2 regions of the Lutibacter sp. A64 genome follow, and region 2 is predicted to be linked to the other one. Evidence: riboswitches for the same ligand, from Rfam matches in the RefSeq annotation. Region 2 holds a riboswitch; the other holds the start of a gene.

Region 1 (7,499 bases), 1.4 Mb from region 2:
ATACTTCAACATCTGCATTGCCATAAATCTCACCTCCTAAAATTTCTGCTATTTGACTTGCTGTAAATTTCATTGTTGCAAAAGTAAAAAAAAAGAATCATTATACCTATTTCTTAGGATAACACAAATAATACTTATTTACAGGTTTAGAAAGTGCCTGAATATTAAAGTGATCTGATACTTCAACAACATCTTTAACATCTCCATTTTTAAATAATAATTTTATTGTATTTTTAGTTGAATCGTATGCCTGATTACAAATTTTACCATTATAAACTAAATAATTAACTTCTTTATTGCTTAGATTAAAATTATTTTTTACAAGATCTTTAACACGTTGAACTTCTTCTTTTCTAAAGGGTTTATTTTGCAATACAACTTTAGGTAGTATTCTATTAATTAAACTTTCTGAGAGTTTAGAAAGAATAAAATCATCGTTAGAAATCCATTCTTTTATAGAAGCCAAAACATCATAATTATCTAATTTGGCAAATATTTTTAATGTATTTGTAGTAAAATTAGCTTCATCTATTTGGTTGGTTAAAAAGTAATTAAATGCTTTACTAGCAGGTAATTTAGCTCCGTTTAACACTAATTCTTTTGCACGCATTAACACTCTTTCTAACTGTTTTTCAGCTCCTAAGCCTGTTTTATGCAAATAAACTTGCCAATACATTAAACGTCTTGCAACAATAAATTTTTCTACAGAATAAATACCTTTTTCTTCAACAACTAATTCATCATCTATTACATTTAACATGGTTATTAATCGTTCAGAATTTATATTTCCTTCAGAAACACCCGTATAAAAACTATCTCTTTTTAAATAATCTAACCGATCCATATCTAACTGACTTGCAATTAATTGATATAAAAATTTACGATGATAATCTCCTTTAAAAATAGTTATAGCTAAACTTAATTTACCTTTAAAATCGACATTTAACGCTTCCATAAATTTTAATGAAATTGTTTCATGATTTATACCTGTAGCAATACTTTTTTCTAAGGCATGTGAAAAAGGTCCGTGTCCAATATCATGTAATAAAATAGCTATGTAAAGTGCATTTGCCTCTTCATCTGAAATTTCTACACCTTTAAATTTTAAAATATGGACCGTTTTTTGCATTAAATGCATACAACCCAAAGCATGATGAAACCGTGTATGATGTGCACCAGGATATACTAAATAAGACATCCCCATTTGAGATATTCTTCTTAAGCGCTGAAAATAAGGATGTTCTATTAAATCGTATATTAAAGCATTCGGAATCGTAATAAAACCGTAAATTGGATCGTTTAATATTTTAAGTTTGTTCGTGTTTTTTTCGTTCAAAACAATTATTTTTTAATAACAGTACAAATATAACAAACAATATGAGTGAAATAAGTATTTTATGGGTAGATGATGAAATTGATTTACTAAAACCACACATTCTATTCTTAGAAAAAAAAGGATATGCGGTTACAAAGTGTAATAATGGTGCTGATGCCATTGATTTATGTGAAGAAAATAATTACGATATTGTTTTTTTAGATGAAAACATGCCTGGTTTAAGTGGGCTAGAAACTTTAACTGAAATTAAAAGCAAACGTGCCAATCTTCCAATAGTAATGATTACTAAAAGTGAAGAAGAATATATTATGGAAGATGCCATTGGTAATAAAATTGCAGATTACTTAATAAAACCCGTAAATCCAAATCAAATTTTACTAAGCCTTAAAAAGAATTTAGACCTTTCTCGCTTGGTTTCAGAAAAAACAACTTCTAATTATCAGCAGGAATTTAGAAAAATTGCAATGGATTTGGCAATGGTAAATTCTTATGAAGAATGGATTACTGTTTATAAAAAATTAGTTTATTGGGAGCTAGAATTAGAAAATATTAATGATTCTGGAATGGTTGAAATTCTAGAAAGTCAGAAGCAAGAAGCAAATTCTTTATTTTTTAAATTTATCAAAAAAAATTATAAAGATTGGATTAATAATGCCGAAGAAGCTCCAATCTTATCAAATACCTTATTTAAAAAAATAATAATTCCTGAAGTTAAAAACTCAAAAGGAACACTGCTAGTTGTAATTGATAATTTACGTTACGACCAATTTAATATTATTGAAAAAACAATTAATAAATACTACAAAAAACAACAAGAAATACCTTATTTAAGTATTTTACCTACAGCTACACAATATGCTAGAAATGCTATTTTCTCTGGCTTAATGCCTTTAGAAATGGAGCAAAAACATCCAGATTTATGGAAAAACGACACAGATGAAGGCGGTAAAAATTTACACGAAAAAGAGTTTTTAGAAGCACAATTAAAACGACTTAGAGAAACTATTAAATTTGAATATTATAAAATAACCAATTTAAAGTCTGGTAAACATTTAGCAGATAATTTTAACACTTTAAAAGAAAATGATTTAACTGTTATTGTCTATAATTTTGTTGATATGATCTCTCATGCCAAAACAGAAATGGAAGTTATTAAAGAATTAGCTAGTGACGATAAAGCCTATAGATCTTTAACAAATAGCTGGTTCTTAAACTCTCCGTTGTTAGATATGATTCAAAAAGCACAAAAATTAGGATTAAAATTAATTATTACTACAGACCACGGTACCATAAATTCTAAAGCTCCTTCAAAAGTAATTGGCGATAAAAATATTAGTTCAAATTTAAGGTATAAAACAGGCAAAAGTCTTTCTTACGAAAACAAAGAAGTATACGCAGTTAAAAATCCGAAAGACATTTTATTACCTTCTTTAAGTTTAAATAGTTCATTTATTTTTGCAAAAGAAGATTACTTTTTTGCATATCCAAACAATTACAATCATTTTGTAAAATATTACAGAAATACCTACCAACATGGTGGAATTTCTTTAGAGGAAATGATAATTCCTTGTGCTATATTTGTACCGAAATAAAGTTGAGAGGTTGAATTTAGTAATAAAAGCCAATAAAATTCGTCACCCTGAACTTGATTCAGTCTCTCATTATAGTTAGTTACTAAACGTGAGATGCTGAAATAAATTCAGATTTGACGACCATTAAAACTAACAATTAAACAGTTCAACAAATCAACCATTAAACATTAAGTACGCGTATGATAAAAAATTACACACTAGAACAACTTCCAAAAATTGCTGAAGAAGTTCTTAAATTTTCAAAAAATAAAATTCTCCTTTTTTATGGTGATATGGGAGTTGGAAAAACTACTCTTATAAAAGAAATTGTTAAAAAATTAGGTGTTTTAGATACCGTAAGCTCCCCTACTTTTTCCTTAGTAAACGAATACCATACTTTAAAAAACGAAAAAGTTTATCATTTCGATTTTTATAGAATTGAAGAAGAAGAAGAAGCTATGGATATGGGAATTGAAGAATATTTTTACAGTAATAATTGGTGTTTAGTAGAATGGCCAAATAAAGTAGAAAATTTACTACCTTTAAACTCGGTAATAATTAAAATTACCACATCAAAAAAACAACTACGAACTATAGAAGTTATAAATAATGGGTAAACAAATTACTTCACCATTTAGTAAGCACGAATTAATTCCTTTAGAGGAAACTTTAGAAATTTCAAAACAAAAAGGCGAACTTGTTGTTGGAATCCCTAAAGAAACACACTACCAAGAAAAACGTGTTTGCTTAACGCCAGATGCAGTTGCAGCATTAACCAACCAAGGGCATAAATTTATTATTGAAACAGGCGCTGGTGATGGTGCTAATTTTTCTGATAAAGAATATTCTGAAGCTGGCGCTAAAATATCATACGATATTAAAGAAGTTTTTGGATGCCATATTATTTTAAAAGTAGAACCACCATCCTTAGAGGAAATTAAATTAATTAACCCGCAAAGCATTATATTTTCTGCATTACAACTTAAAACGCAATCTAAAAAATATTTTGAAGCCTTAGCTAGTAAACGCATTACAGCTATTGCATTTGACTATATTAGAGATGAACATGGTATTTATTCAGTTGTAAAATCTTTAAGTGAAATTGCAGGTACCGCCTCAATTTTAATTGCTGCGGAAATAATGAGTAACGATAAAGAAGGTAACGGATTACTATTAGGAAATATTAATGGAGTCCCTCCTACCGAAGTGGTTATTTTAGGTGCAGGAACAGTTGCTGAATTTGCAGCTCGTTCGGCCATTGGTTTAGGAGCAAATGTAAAAGTTTTTGATAATTCAATAACAAAATTAAGAACAATTCAACACAATTTAGGTAGACCCATTTACACATCAACTATACAACCTAAAACACTTCAAAAAGCTTTAATGCGTTGCGATATAGCTATTGGTGCCATTAGAGGTAATTCTCGTTGCCCTGTAATTGTTACAGAAGAAATGGTTGAACAAATGAAAACGGGTGCTGTTATTGTTGATGTTAGTATAGATCGTGGAGGTTGTTTTGAAACTTCTGAAGTTACTACACATAAAAATCCAATTATAGAAAAATATGGGGTTTCTCATTATTGTGTTCCAAATATCCCTTCTAGATACTCAAGAACTGCTTCAGTATCAATAAGTAACATTTTTACACCTTACCTTTCTAATATTGCTGAAGAAGGTGGATTTGAAAATGCTGTTAGATATGACAAAAGTTTACAAAAAGGTATGTATTTTTACCACGGAATCTTAACTAACAAATCTGTTGCAGATTGGTTTAATATTCCTTTTAGAGATGTAAATTTATTATTTTTATAATATGACTTTTAAACAACGATTGCCATACTTTTTAGGCGGATTAATTATAGGAACCATTATTGTAGTATTTATTTGGGGTAAAAAAAATACTACTTTTGATTACGGTCCAAATGCACGTGTATTAAAAAATATTAGAGCTAAAGAACGTATTTTTTCAGAAAATGCATTGACTATTTTAAATACCAAAAAAATTGATACCGCATATATTTCTCAAATCCTAAAGAATGGAGATGTAGATTTAGCTCATAAAATTAAATTAGACAGTTGCCTATATCAATATAATATCAAAGGAATTGATAGCCTAAAAAACATTACACTTACAGTTATTAATTGTGAATCTAATGCTATTATTAAAGCTATTAAAGTTGAATAAAACCCAAGTTTAAGTAGCTATTTACACAAAATAACACCTATTTAAAACAATACTTCACTATACTTTTAAACATAACTAATTGACACTTAACACTACTTAAATTGTTTCTTTTTTATTATATCTAAAAGGAAATTAATTAGGAAAAAAACAATTAACTTTGCGGCGTTTTTAGGTGACTTTATAAGTTTAAAAGGGAATCAGATGAAAACTCTGAACAGTACCCGCTACTGTAAATTTCACAGGTGATTTTTTCACCGAAATGGCTTTACCACAACCACTGTTTTTTTAAATGGGAAGGTAAATAAAGCTGAAATCAGTCAGGAAACCTGCCTAAATACATATTAAATATCAAAGCTTTCGGGAATAAAAGCTTATGGTACGTTATTGTATACTACCATATTTATTACCTAAGGTTTATATTGTTGTAACCATATAAATTAACAAATAAAATGAAACTTAAATTAATTTTCAGTATAACGCTGTTTACACTTGTTTTTATGTCTTGTTCTGAAGACAATTCGCTATTTTCCCCAAAAATTTTAGTTCAAAAAACAAATTACCAATTAGATTTTGAAGAAGCAATAGTATTGAACCCTGAAATAGAAAATTTAACAGAAACTACTATAAATTGGTTTCTAAATGATGAAATTGTATCAACTGAACCAACATATACTTTCTTATCAAATTCAATTGGTGAAAACGAATTAAAATTAGTTGTTGAAAATTCAGCAGGTAAAGAAACCTTAATATATAACATCCGTGTTTTTGGAAAATATGCCGAAGGTGTTTTTATTGTTTCTGCTTCTTCTGAAAATGATAATGGAACTGTTGGATTCTTAAAAGATTCAATATTTACATCTAAAGTTTTTCAACTAGAAAATCCAGATAAAACATTAGGAACCGATTTAATTAGTGGACAAATTTCAGATAATAAACTTTACTTCGTTTCACAAAGTGGTGCTAACTATATAACTGTTACAAATGCTGAAACTTTAAAACTTGAAGAAACTATTTCTACTTCTGAAGCTAGAAATCCAGCATATATTTCACTAGTAGATAATGATAAAGCATATATTTTAAGCGCTTACAGTAATACCAGATTACTTTATAATGTAGATTTTACAAATGCTGCAATTCAAAATAAAATAGATGGTATTTCAGATGTTCCTGCTATACAATCGGCTGTTTTAGCTATAGAAAATAAATTACTTATTGCTGATGGAAATTCAGTAAAAGAATTTGATACAACTACTGAGTCTGTAAATGAAATACTTACATTTTCAGATAATGTTTCAGGAATTGTTACCGATCCAAATAACAATATTTGGATTGCTACAGAAGGTAGAAATGAAGAAGCTACATTTGTAAAATTAAACGCTGATTTATCTATTGCAGAAACCGTAAAATTAGGTACTGATGTAAAATTATATCGTAATGGAATGTTGACTTCAGCTAATTCAAAATATTTTTATTGGCAAGAAACTTCAACAGGAAACATTCATCGTTTTGATAGCGAAAATAAAACTCAAGAATTATTTATAACACCATTTAATTACAACCTGTTTTTTACTACAGCTCTTAAAATTCATCCTAAAACTGGAGACATTTATTTAGCCGGTGTAACAGACTTTTTTGATATGAGTAATAGTGTAATGCTAATTTTTAATGAAGAAGGCGAAGAATTAAATAAGTTTGAGAACATAGGAACTGCTCCTACTGACTTTGTTTTTAATTATAAAGAATTATATCAATAAACAAAAAGCAGCTTAATTTTTATAAAAAAGTAGTTAATATGTATAATTAACTACTTTTTTTATTTTAAAGTTTATTTTCATTAAAATATACTTCCTTTATTTTTCTAATACTTTTAATGGATTTCTCTAACCAATCTTGATATTTTTCTCTTTTCTCAATTTCTGTTAGTTGCCAATCAATAGTTGAGGCTTTTAATTTCTGATTCATATTTTGAAGAATAATTGCAGCAGCAACAGAGATATTTAAACTCTCTGTAAAACCAACCATTGGTATTTTTAAATAACCATCTGCATTATCCATCACATCTTTAGAAAGTCCTTCTTTTTCAACTCCAAAAAAGAACGCTGCTTTTTCTAAAATATCAAAATCTTGCAATAAACAAGATTCATTATGTGGTGTAGTTGCAATTATTTTATAGCCTTTTTCTTTTAAAGCCGAAATACAATCTAGTGTATTATTGGTGTTTTTTTGATTATACATCGAAAAGTCAATCCATTTCTGAGCTCCTTTTGCAACCAATCTAGATGCATAAAATTTATATTTATTCTCAATTACATGCATATCTTGAATTCCAAAAATATCACAAGTTCTTACAACAGCACTCGCATTATGAGGTTGAAAAATATCTTCAATTGCAACCGTAAAATGTCTT
Region 2 (7,499 bases):
GTTATAGAAACCAATAAAAACAAACTAAAAAAAGATACTTTTAAATTTTGCATTATTTTAATAAACTTTCAAATATACTAATTATATATATATAATTTTTTTATATTAAATGAATATTCTGCCACCAGCTATATATGAAACTTTTAACCACTAACCTAAATAAAAAAAGTCCTAAAATTTTAAAATAATAGGACTTTTTTAAGGTTGAAAAATTAAAACTTAATCGTTAAAATAAACGTTGTTTGAACCAACTCCAGTAGTAATTGATTTTAAAAACACACCTTGTAAATCGTAAATTAATAATTCACTGTTTTCAGAAAAACCATTTACATCTGAATAAAATATTTTATCGTTTTCTACAGCAAAACCATACCCAATAAACCAAGATGGACCTTCTACATTTGTATCAACTAAAGGAGTATCTGAAAACTCGGTACTATTTATACTTGATGCATAAATTTTAGACCCTGAAATAAAATAAATCATTCCATCTTCAATATCTATTTGACTTGGACTTGTTAATGTTCCTCCTACTGTAATCTCTCCTATAATGTCATTAGTAGATGTACTAATTTTAGTAACTCCAGTTGTATGCATTGCATAAATTACTCCATCTTCTTCTTCCATAGAATTTAAGCCATCTCCTGTAGTAATTGTTTTAACAATTGTATTTGTAGTAAGATTAACAACAGTTATAGTATTTCCATAACCAAATGCTGCATTTTGTACATACATAAAGCCATCTTCTATAATAATTTGTTCTACAGTACTTCCAATTTCAATAGAAGTATTATAGCTAAAATCTGAAATATTGTAAACTCCAATACTTGATGTTCCTGAATTAGAAATATATAATTTACCATCTTCAACTTCAGCATATCTTGGACCACTAATATTTTCAGTAATTGTTGTTACTTGTGTAAAAGTATATCTATCAACAACTTCAATTTTGTTGCTATTATTTAGAACTAAATACGCATAATCATCTTCAAACGTAATACTTTGTAATACATCGCCTAAAGCTGCATTGTTATTTACTGTTGAATAAACATCGTTAGCCGATTCTAATAAATCTTCTGAAATATAACTTACAGAAGCAGTTGGCGTACCGAAATTTCCTTCATTAGATACTATAAATCCTAAATCATAATCGCCCTTAGGCACATAAACTTCACCTGATGAATCATCATCACAGGATACAAACATAGTAATTGATAATAAAACTAATAAAGTTTTAAAAAATTGGTTTTTCATTGTGTTAAATATTTAGTGTTAAATAAAATTGATAATTTCTTAAAGGCATTGGTTTATAAGCAACACTTTGGTAAGTTGTATTCCAAAGGTTTTTTATTTTAAAGCCAATATGTATTGCTTTTTTGAAATCTAAAGCAACTCCAAAATTTAAATTTGTTAATAAGTACGGATCTAAAGCTGTTTTTTTATTGTTATCGGTTTGGGTATAAACAACACCTGTATAATTATTATTTAGATTTAGATTTAGTCTTTTGTAATTGTATAAAACAGACAATACCGTTTTATGATAAGGAACGTATGTTAACTGTTTATTGGTTTCTTTATTTTGAGATTTTGTATAGGCGTAAGACAAACTGCTTTTAAGGTAATGATTGCCAAAAAAGTGACTATAAGCTACTTCTGCTTCTACTCCTTTTATTAAAACTTTATTGGTATTTGTAGGTTTCCAAACCGTACTAGAAACTGGTAACCAGACAATTAAATCTTTTACATTATTATAATACCCCGTTAATTTGAAGTTAAAATGATTAAAAATAAATGTATTGGTTAATTCGTATTGCAACGAAGTTTCAGGTTTTAAATCTGGATTTCCTGCTCCTGGCCAAAACAAATCGTTTAAAGTTGGCACTCTATAATTTTTAGAGCTATGAATACTAATTTTATAGTGCGGACTAACCTTAAATTCTGAACCAAAAGTAAATAACAACGGACTCTCATAATTAGAAGTATTATCACTATTAACAGTAAGTTGGTACACTAACTTATCCGTTATATTGTGCTTAAAATATGTACCTAAAGTAAAAACTTCTCTTTTTTCGTTATTATAATTAGAACCTTTACCCAAAGTATTGTTATAATTAATAAACGCTTTTAATAAAAAAGCCTTGTTTATTTTATAGCCAAATTCATTTTTAATAATTTTAGAAAACGCAGTTCCAGTACTTAAATCGCTATCTGTAGTTACATCTGGAAAGTAGGTATAATCTTCATTGATTAAAGCTGTTTTTGTATTGATAAAAAACTTGTTAAACACACCATTATACTCAAACATTAACCTTAACGTTTCATCTTTATATTTAGTTCTACTTTGCGTGGTTTCTAAAATAGAAAAATGACGTAAACCATTAAATAATGAAGAGTATAATTTAAGTTGTTGTTTTGAATTAAATTTATAAGCTCCATTTAAAAAGGCCGATTTATTATAGAATTCTCCGTTTTCATTTTTTTGATTGGAATTGGCATATTTATAATCGTTATCAGAATCAAAATAAGCTAAACCACCATTAACATTTAAATTTGAAGTTGAAGTGCTTGCTTTTAGACCAATTTCTTTAGTGTTAAAACTACCATAACTGGCATTTACAGTTAGTTGATCTTGTTGCTCAAAAGAAAAATTATTATTTAAATTTATACTTCCACCAATAGTTCCAGTTCCAAATTGTGTGCTTCCGCCTCCAGGCCTAATAACAATTTCATCAAAACTAGCAGTACTAATTGTATTAAAATCTGTTTGACCTAAAAATTGAGAATTAATATTTATTCCATTCCAAACCACAGCTGTTTGCTGTGCCGTGGTTCCTCTAAAAGAAGGTGAAGAAACCATTCCTAAACCATTTTCTTTAAAAGAAATGGACGTTTCAAAATTTAAGACTTCTGTTAATTGTGGGCTATAATTTTGAATTGTTTTTTTAGATAAAATAGTTGTTTTTTGACCGATAGATTTTTCTATTATTTTAACAGATTTTAGATAAACAGTATCTAAAGCTTCAGCTTTCTTTTCTTGCGAAAACAATGCGAAACTATAAAAAAACACAACTAAAATTAAAAAATATCTCATAATTAAAATGTTGTTTCTCCCGACAACTAACTTGTAATTAAGTTGTTATTTTCTGGCAGGTCTCCTGGCTCGCGTCTTTTTGTTAACCTTCCCACACTTTACAATGCAGTGGTTATTTTGAAGTTATGTAACAAAAAGCATCTTTATAAAAAGACTTAGCTTACAGTTGCGGGAACAGCTTCTGAATTTAACAGAATTCCCTTTTAATTCACATTTAAAAAATAAATGCAAAACCAAACATGCAGCAAATATATAACTAAATATTAATCTATCTACGTTTAATAAACCTAAATTTAGCCGAATTTCGCATCAACCTATACACTTCTTAATTTAAAATATATGTACAAGTTAACATTTGTAGTTAATAAAATTTGTATATATAAATTATGAGATACTGAGACAAGCTCAGTAAGACGTTTAAGTACAATTTGCTTTAAACTTTAGAAAGTTATTAAAAAATAACCGCTACAAAAAATCTAGCTTTTCTTATTTGCTAATTGCCCACAAGCGGCATCAATATCTTTCCCTCTACTTCGTCTAACGTTAACAATTATATCGTTCATTTCTAAAATGCTTATATAATCGTCTATTGCCTGTGGATTTGCTTGTTGAAACTCACCATCGTCAATTGGATTGTATTCAATTAAATTAACTTTACAAGGCACATATTTACAAAATTTAACCAAAGCATTTATGGCTTCTTTTGTATCGTTAATTCCTTTCCAAACAACATATTCGTAAGTAACTCTGCTGTTTGTTTTTGCATACCAATATTCTATAGATTCTTTTAAATCTGTTAACGGAAATGCTTTACTAAAAGGCATTATTTTAGACCTAACCTCATCTATGGCAGAGTGTAATGAAACTGCTAAATTAAATTTAACTTCATCATCTGCTAATTTTTTTATCATTTTAGGAACTCCTGAAGTAGAAACCGTAATTCTTTTTGGAGACATTCCCAAGCCTTCTTCTGAAGTAATTTTTTCTATAGATTTTAATACATTGTTATAATTCATTAAGGGCTCTCCCATTCCCATAAAAACAATGTTTGATAATTTATGATTGTAATACAATAAACTCTCTTGGTTTATTGCTGCAACTTGATCGTAAATTTCATCGGGATTAAGGTTACGCATTTTCTTTAAACGCGCCGTTGCACAGAAGCTACAATCTAAACTACAACCAACTTGGCTAGACACACAAGCTGTTGTTCTGCTTCCAGTAGGTATTAACACAGATTCTACCACTAAACCATCGTGTAAACGTACAGCATTTTTTACAGTTCCATCAGCACTGCGTTGCATATCATCAACTTCAATATGATTAATTACAAAATTAGTTTCGAGCATTTGTCGTGTATCTTTTGAAATATTTGTCATTTCTTCAAAAGAATGTGCACTTTTACTCCATAACCATTCATACACTTGGTTTCCTCTAAATGCTTTATCACCATTTTCAACAAAGAAATCTCGTAATTCTGTTTTGGTTAATGCGCGTATATCTTTTTTTGTACTCATTTATTGGTTCTCGTTTAGAAAATAAATTGTCTAAAAAGTGTAAAAAACCTTCATTCTGAACCAGTCTGTTTCAGGTTGACGAAAATCTTACTTTTTAGACAATTAAACTTTTAAAAAAATAATTTTATTAGATGATTAACATCGCATCTCCATACGAGTAAAATTTATATTTTTCTTTAACAGCTTCTTCATAGGCTTCCATTAAAAAATCATAACCAGCAAAAGCAGCTGCCTGCATCATTAATGTAGATTTTGGAGTATGGAAATTTGTAATCATACAATTTGCTATACTAAAATCATAAGGAGGGAAAATAAATTTATTGGTCCAACCATTAAAAGCATTTAAGCGACTATTTGAAGACACAGAGCTTTCAATAGCTCTCATAACAGTTGTTCCAACTGCACAAACTCTTCTTTTAGAATCTATAGCATTATTAACAACAGAAACTGTTTCATCTGAAATAATAGCTTGTTCAGAGTCCATTTTATGTTTTGATAAATCTTCTACTTCAACCGGACTAAAAGTACCTAAACCAACATGCAATGTAACTTCAGCAAAATCGACACCTTTAATTTCTAAACGTTTCATTAAATGTTTAGAAAAGTGTAAACCAGCTGTTGGAGCTGCTACTGCACCTTCGTGTTTTGCATAAATTGTTTGGTAACGCTCTTCATCTTCTGGAGTTACTGCTCTTTTAATAAATTTTGGCAGTGGAGTTTCTCCTAATTCTTCTAATTTTTTTCTAAATTCTTCATAAGAGCCATCATATAAAAAACGTAATGTTCTTCCTCTAGAAGTTGTATTATCAATAACTTCAGCAACTAAGCTTTCATCATCACCAAAAAATAATTTGTTACCAATTCTTATTTTTCTAGCTGGATCTACTAAAACATCCCACAATCTGCTTTCTGCATTTAATTCTCTTAATAAAAACACTTCAATTCTTGCACCAGTCTTTTCTTTTTCGCCATACATACGTGCTGGAAAAACCTTTGTATTATTTAAAATCATTAAATCGCCTTCATCAAAGTAGTTGATTAAATCTTTAAATTGTTTGTGTTCAATAGTTTTTTCTTTTCTATTTAACACCATTAATCTAGATTCATCTCTATGTTCTGCAGGATATTCAGCTAATAAATCTTCTGGTAATTCAAACTTAAAATGTGATAATTTCATATGTGATTTTTATTTTTTAGTATTATAAAAGCAGTTGTATAATTACTAAATTCTATAATTTAAGCAAAGTACAAATACTCTTATTTTTATTGAATGAGCGCAAATATACAACATCGGCATAGGCGTTGTCAAGTGATTTGCAATAAAACTTTGTAATTGAGAATATTAAACATACTATAAAGTGCATTTTTTGAAGTCTTCCCAAAAAGTTGGGTACGATTTTGACACCACATTTGGATCTTCAATTTGAAGCGGAACCTTTAATGCTAATGGGGCAAAAGCCATAGCCATTCTATGATCATCGTAAGTAGCTATTGCTATATTTTTATTAAATTTAGTAGCTGGTTTTAAATGCAAGGTTTCATTTGTAATTATAACTTCCCCTCCTAATTTTTCAATTTCGTTTTTTAAAGCCACCAATCTATCAGTTTCTTTAATTTTTAACGTATGAAGTCCTGTTAAAAAACATTCTCTTTTTAAACCAAAACAAGTAACAACAATTGTTTGAGCAATATCTGGAGCTCCAATTAAATTTAAATTAAGTGGTTGCACACTATTAGTTGTAGTTTGCTTGTTTGCAAGTACTATTTTATTATTTTCAAAAATAGTTTCTACTCCAAAATTCTTATAAATTTCGGCTAAAACTGAATCGCCTTGTAGACTATTTTTTTTGTATGAAGACAATATTATTTTAGAATTAGGACTTAAAGCGCACAAACCATAATAATAGGATGCCGAACTCCAGTCAGACTCTACTACTACAGTTTTAGAATTTATAGTTGGCTTTGGTTGAATAGAAATAGTATCATCGTTCCAAGAAAGGTTCACTCCCAGTTCAGCCAACAAAGTTAAGGTCATTTTAATATATGGCACAGATGTAATTGCCCCTTTAAATTTTAGTTGCAGTCCGTTTTCTAAAGTTGGTGCTATTAAAAGTAAAGATGTTATGTATTGACTGCTTACATTTCCTTCAATTTCAACAAAACTTTTTGTTAATTTTTTTCCAGTAATTTTTAACGGAGGATACCCTTCTTTTTCTACGTATTCTATTTTTGCTCCCAATGAAGTTAAGGCATCTACTAAAATTTTAATAGGCCTATTTTTCATTCTATGCGAACCTGTAAGTACTATTTCAGAATTTTCTTTTACCGAAAAATACGAAGTTAAAAACCGCATAGCAGTACCTGCGTGCCCAATATTAATCTCGTTTAAAGTACTAGCTAATGCTTTTTGCATTAGTTTAGAATCGTCTGAATTTGAAATATTTTCGATGTTTAAATTTGGATAAAATTGTTGTAAAATCAACAATCTATTTGTTTCACTTTTAGATCCAGTAATTTCAATATTTTGGCAAATAGTATTATTTATTTTATCAATTTTCAACAATTCCATAGATTAAAATTTACATTTTATTAATAATACCATTTAGTGGTAAGCACATTTATTTTTAATTTTTCCGCAAAGTTAATGTTCAAAAAACAGTATCCAAATTTAGCGAAGCATATGTTTTATTTTTTAATAAACTTATAATAACCCGCCATAAAAAGACCATAAAACAACGAGCCTAACAAAATTTGACCTACAAATATGTACCAATTATCAGGTCCAAAATAAGCAGCAATCATCTCATTAAAACCTCCTGCTCTAAATATTTTTAACCCTATTTTTACTATTGAAAATAGCACTAAAAATCCGGCTCCAAACCTAATTGTTA

The links. A riboswitch is a leader RNA that binds a small molecule or an ion and turns the genes downstream of it on or off. The one in region 2 is predicted to bind cobalamin.
Region 1: linked by a shared signal. The riboswitch ahead of MKD41_RS03415 (DUF5074 domain-containing protein) and the one ahead of MKD41_RS14305 (TonB-dependent receptor plug domain-containing protein) in region 2 are both predicted to bind cobalamin.

Annotation. Positions count from the first base shown of each region.
Region 1 is NZ_CP092487.1:858,089-865,587, reverse strand. It holds gene lpxD (UDP-3-O-(3-hydroxymyristoyl)glucosamine N-acyltransferase) at 1-73, opposite strand, end outside; gene MKD41_RS03440 (HD domain-containing protein) at 107-1,336, opposite strand; gene MKD41_RS03435 (bifunctional response regulator/alkaline phosphatase family protein) at 1,378-2,928, shown strand; gene tsaE (tRNA (adenosine(37)-N6)-threonylcarbamoyltransferase complex ATPase subunit type 1 TsaE) at 3,108-3,524, shown strand; gene MKD41_RS03425 (alanine dehydrogenase) at 3,517-4,719, shown strand; gene MKD41_RS03420 (hypothetical protein) at 4,721-5,092, shown strand; cobalamin riboswitch at 5,246-5,440, shown strand; gene MKD41_RS03415 (DUF5074 domain-containing protein) at 5,542-6,846, shown strand; gene MKD41_RS03410 (TrmH family RNA methyltransferase) at 6,911-7,499, opposite strand, start outside.
Region 2 is NZ_CP092487.1:3,502,008-3,509,506, reverse strand. It holds gene MKD41_RS14315 (PorP/SprF family type IX secretion system membrane protein) at 1-53, opposite strand, end outside; gene MKD41_RS14310 (YncE family protein) at 220-1,254, opposite strand; gene MKD41_RS14305 (TonB-dependent receptor plug domain-containing protein) at 1,259-3,091, opposite strand; cobalamin riboswitch at 3,129-3,344, opposite strand; gene rlmN (23S rRNA (adenine(2503)-C(2))-methyltransferase RlmN) at 3,568-4,608, opposite strand; gene queA (tRNA preQ1(34) S-adenosylmethionine ribosyltransferase-isomerase QueA) at 4,736-5,785, opposite strand; gene MKD41_RS14290 (3-phosphoshikimate 1-carboxyvinyltransferase) at 5,960-7,177, opposite strand; gene MKD41_RS14285 (hypothetical protein) at 7,294-7,499, opposite strand, start outside.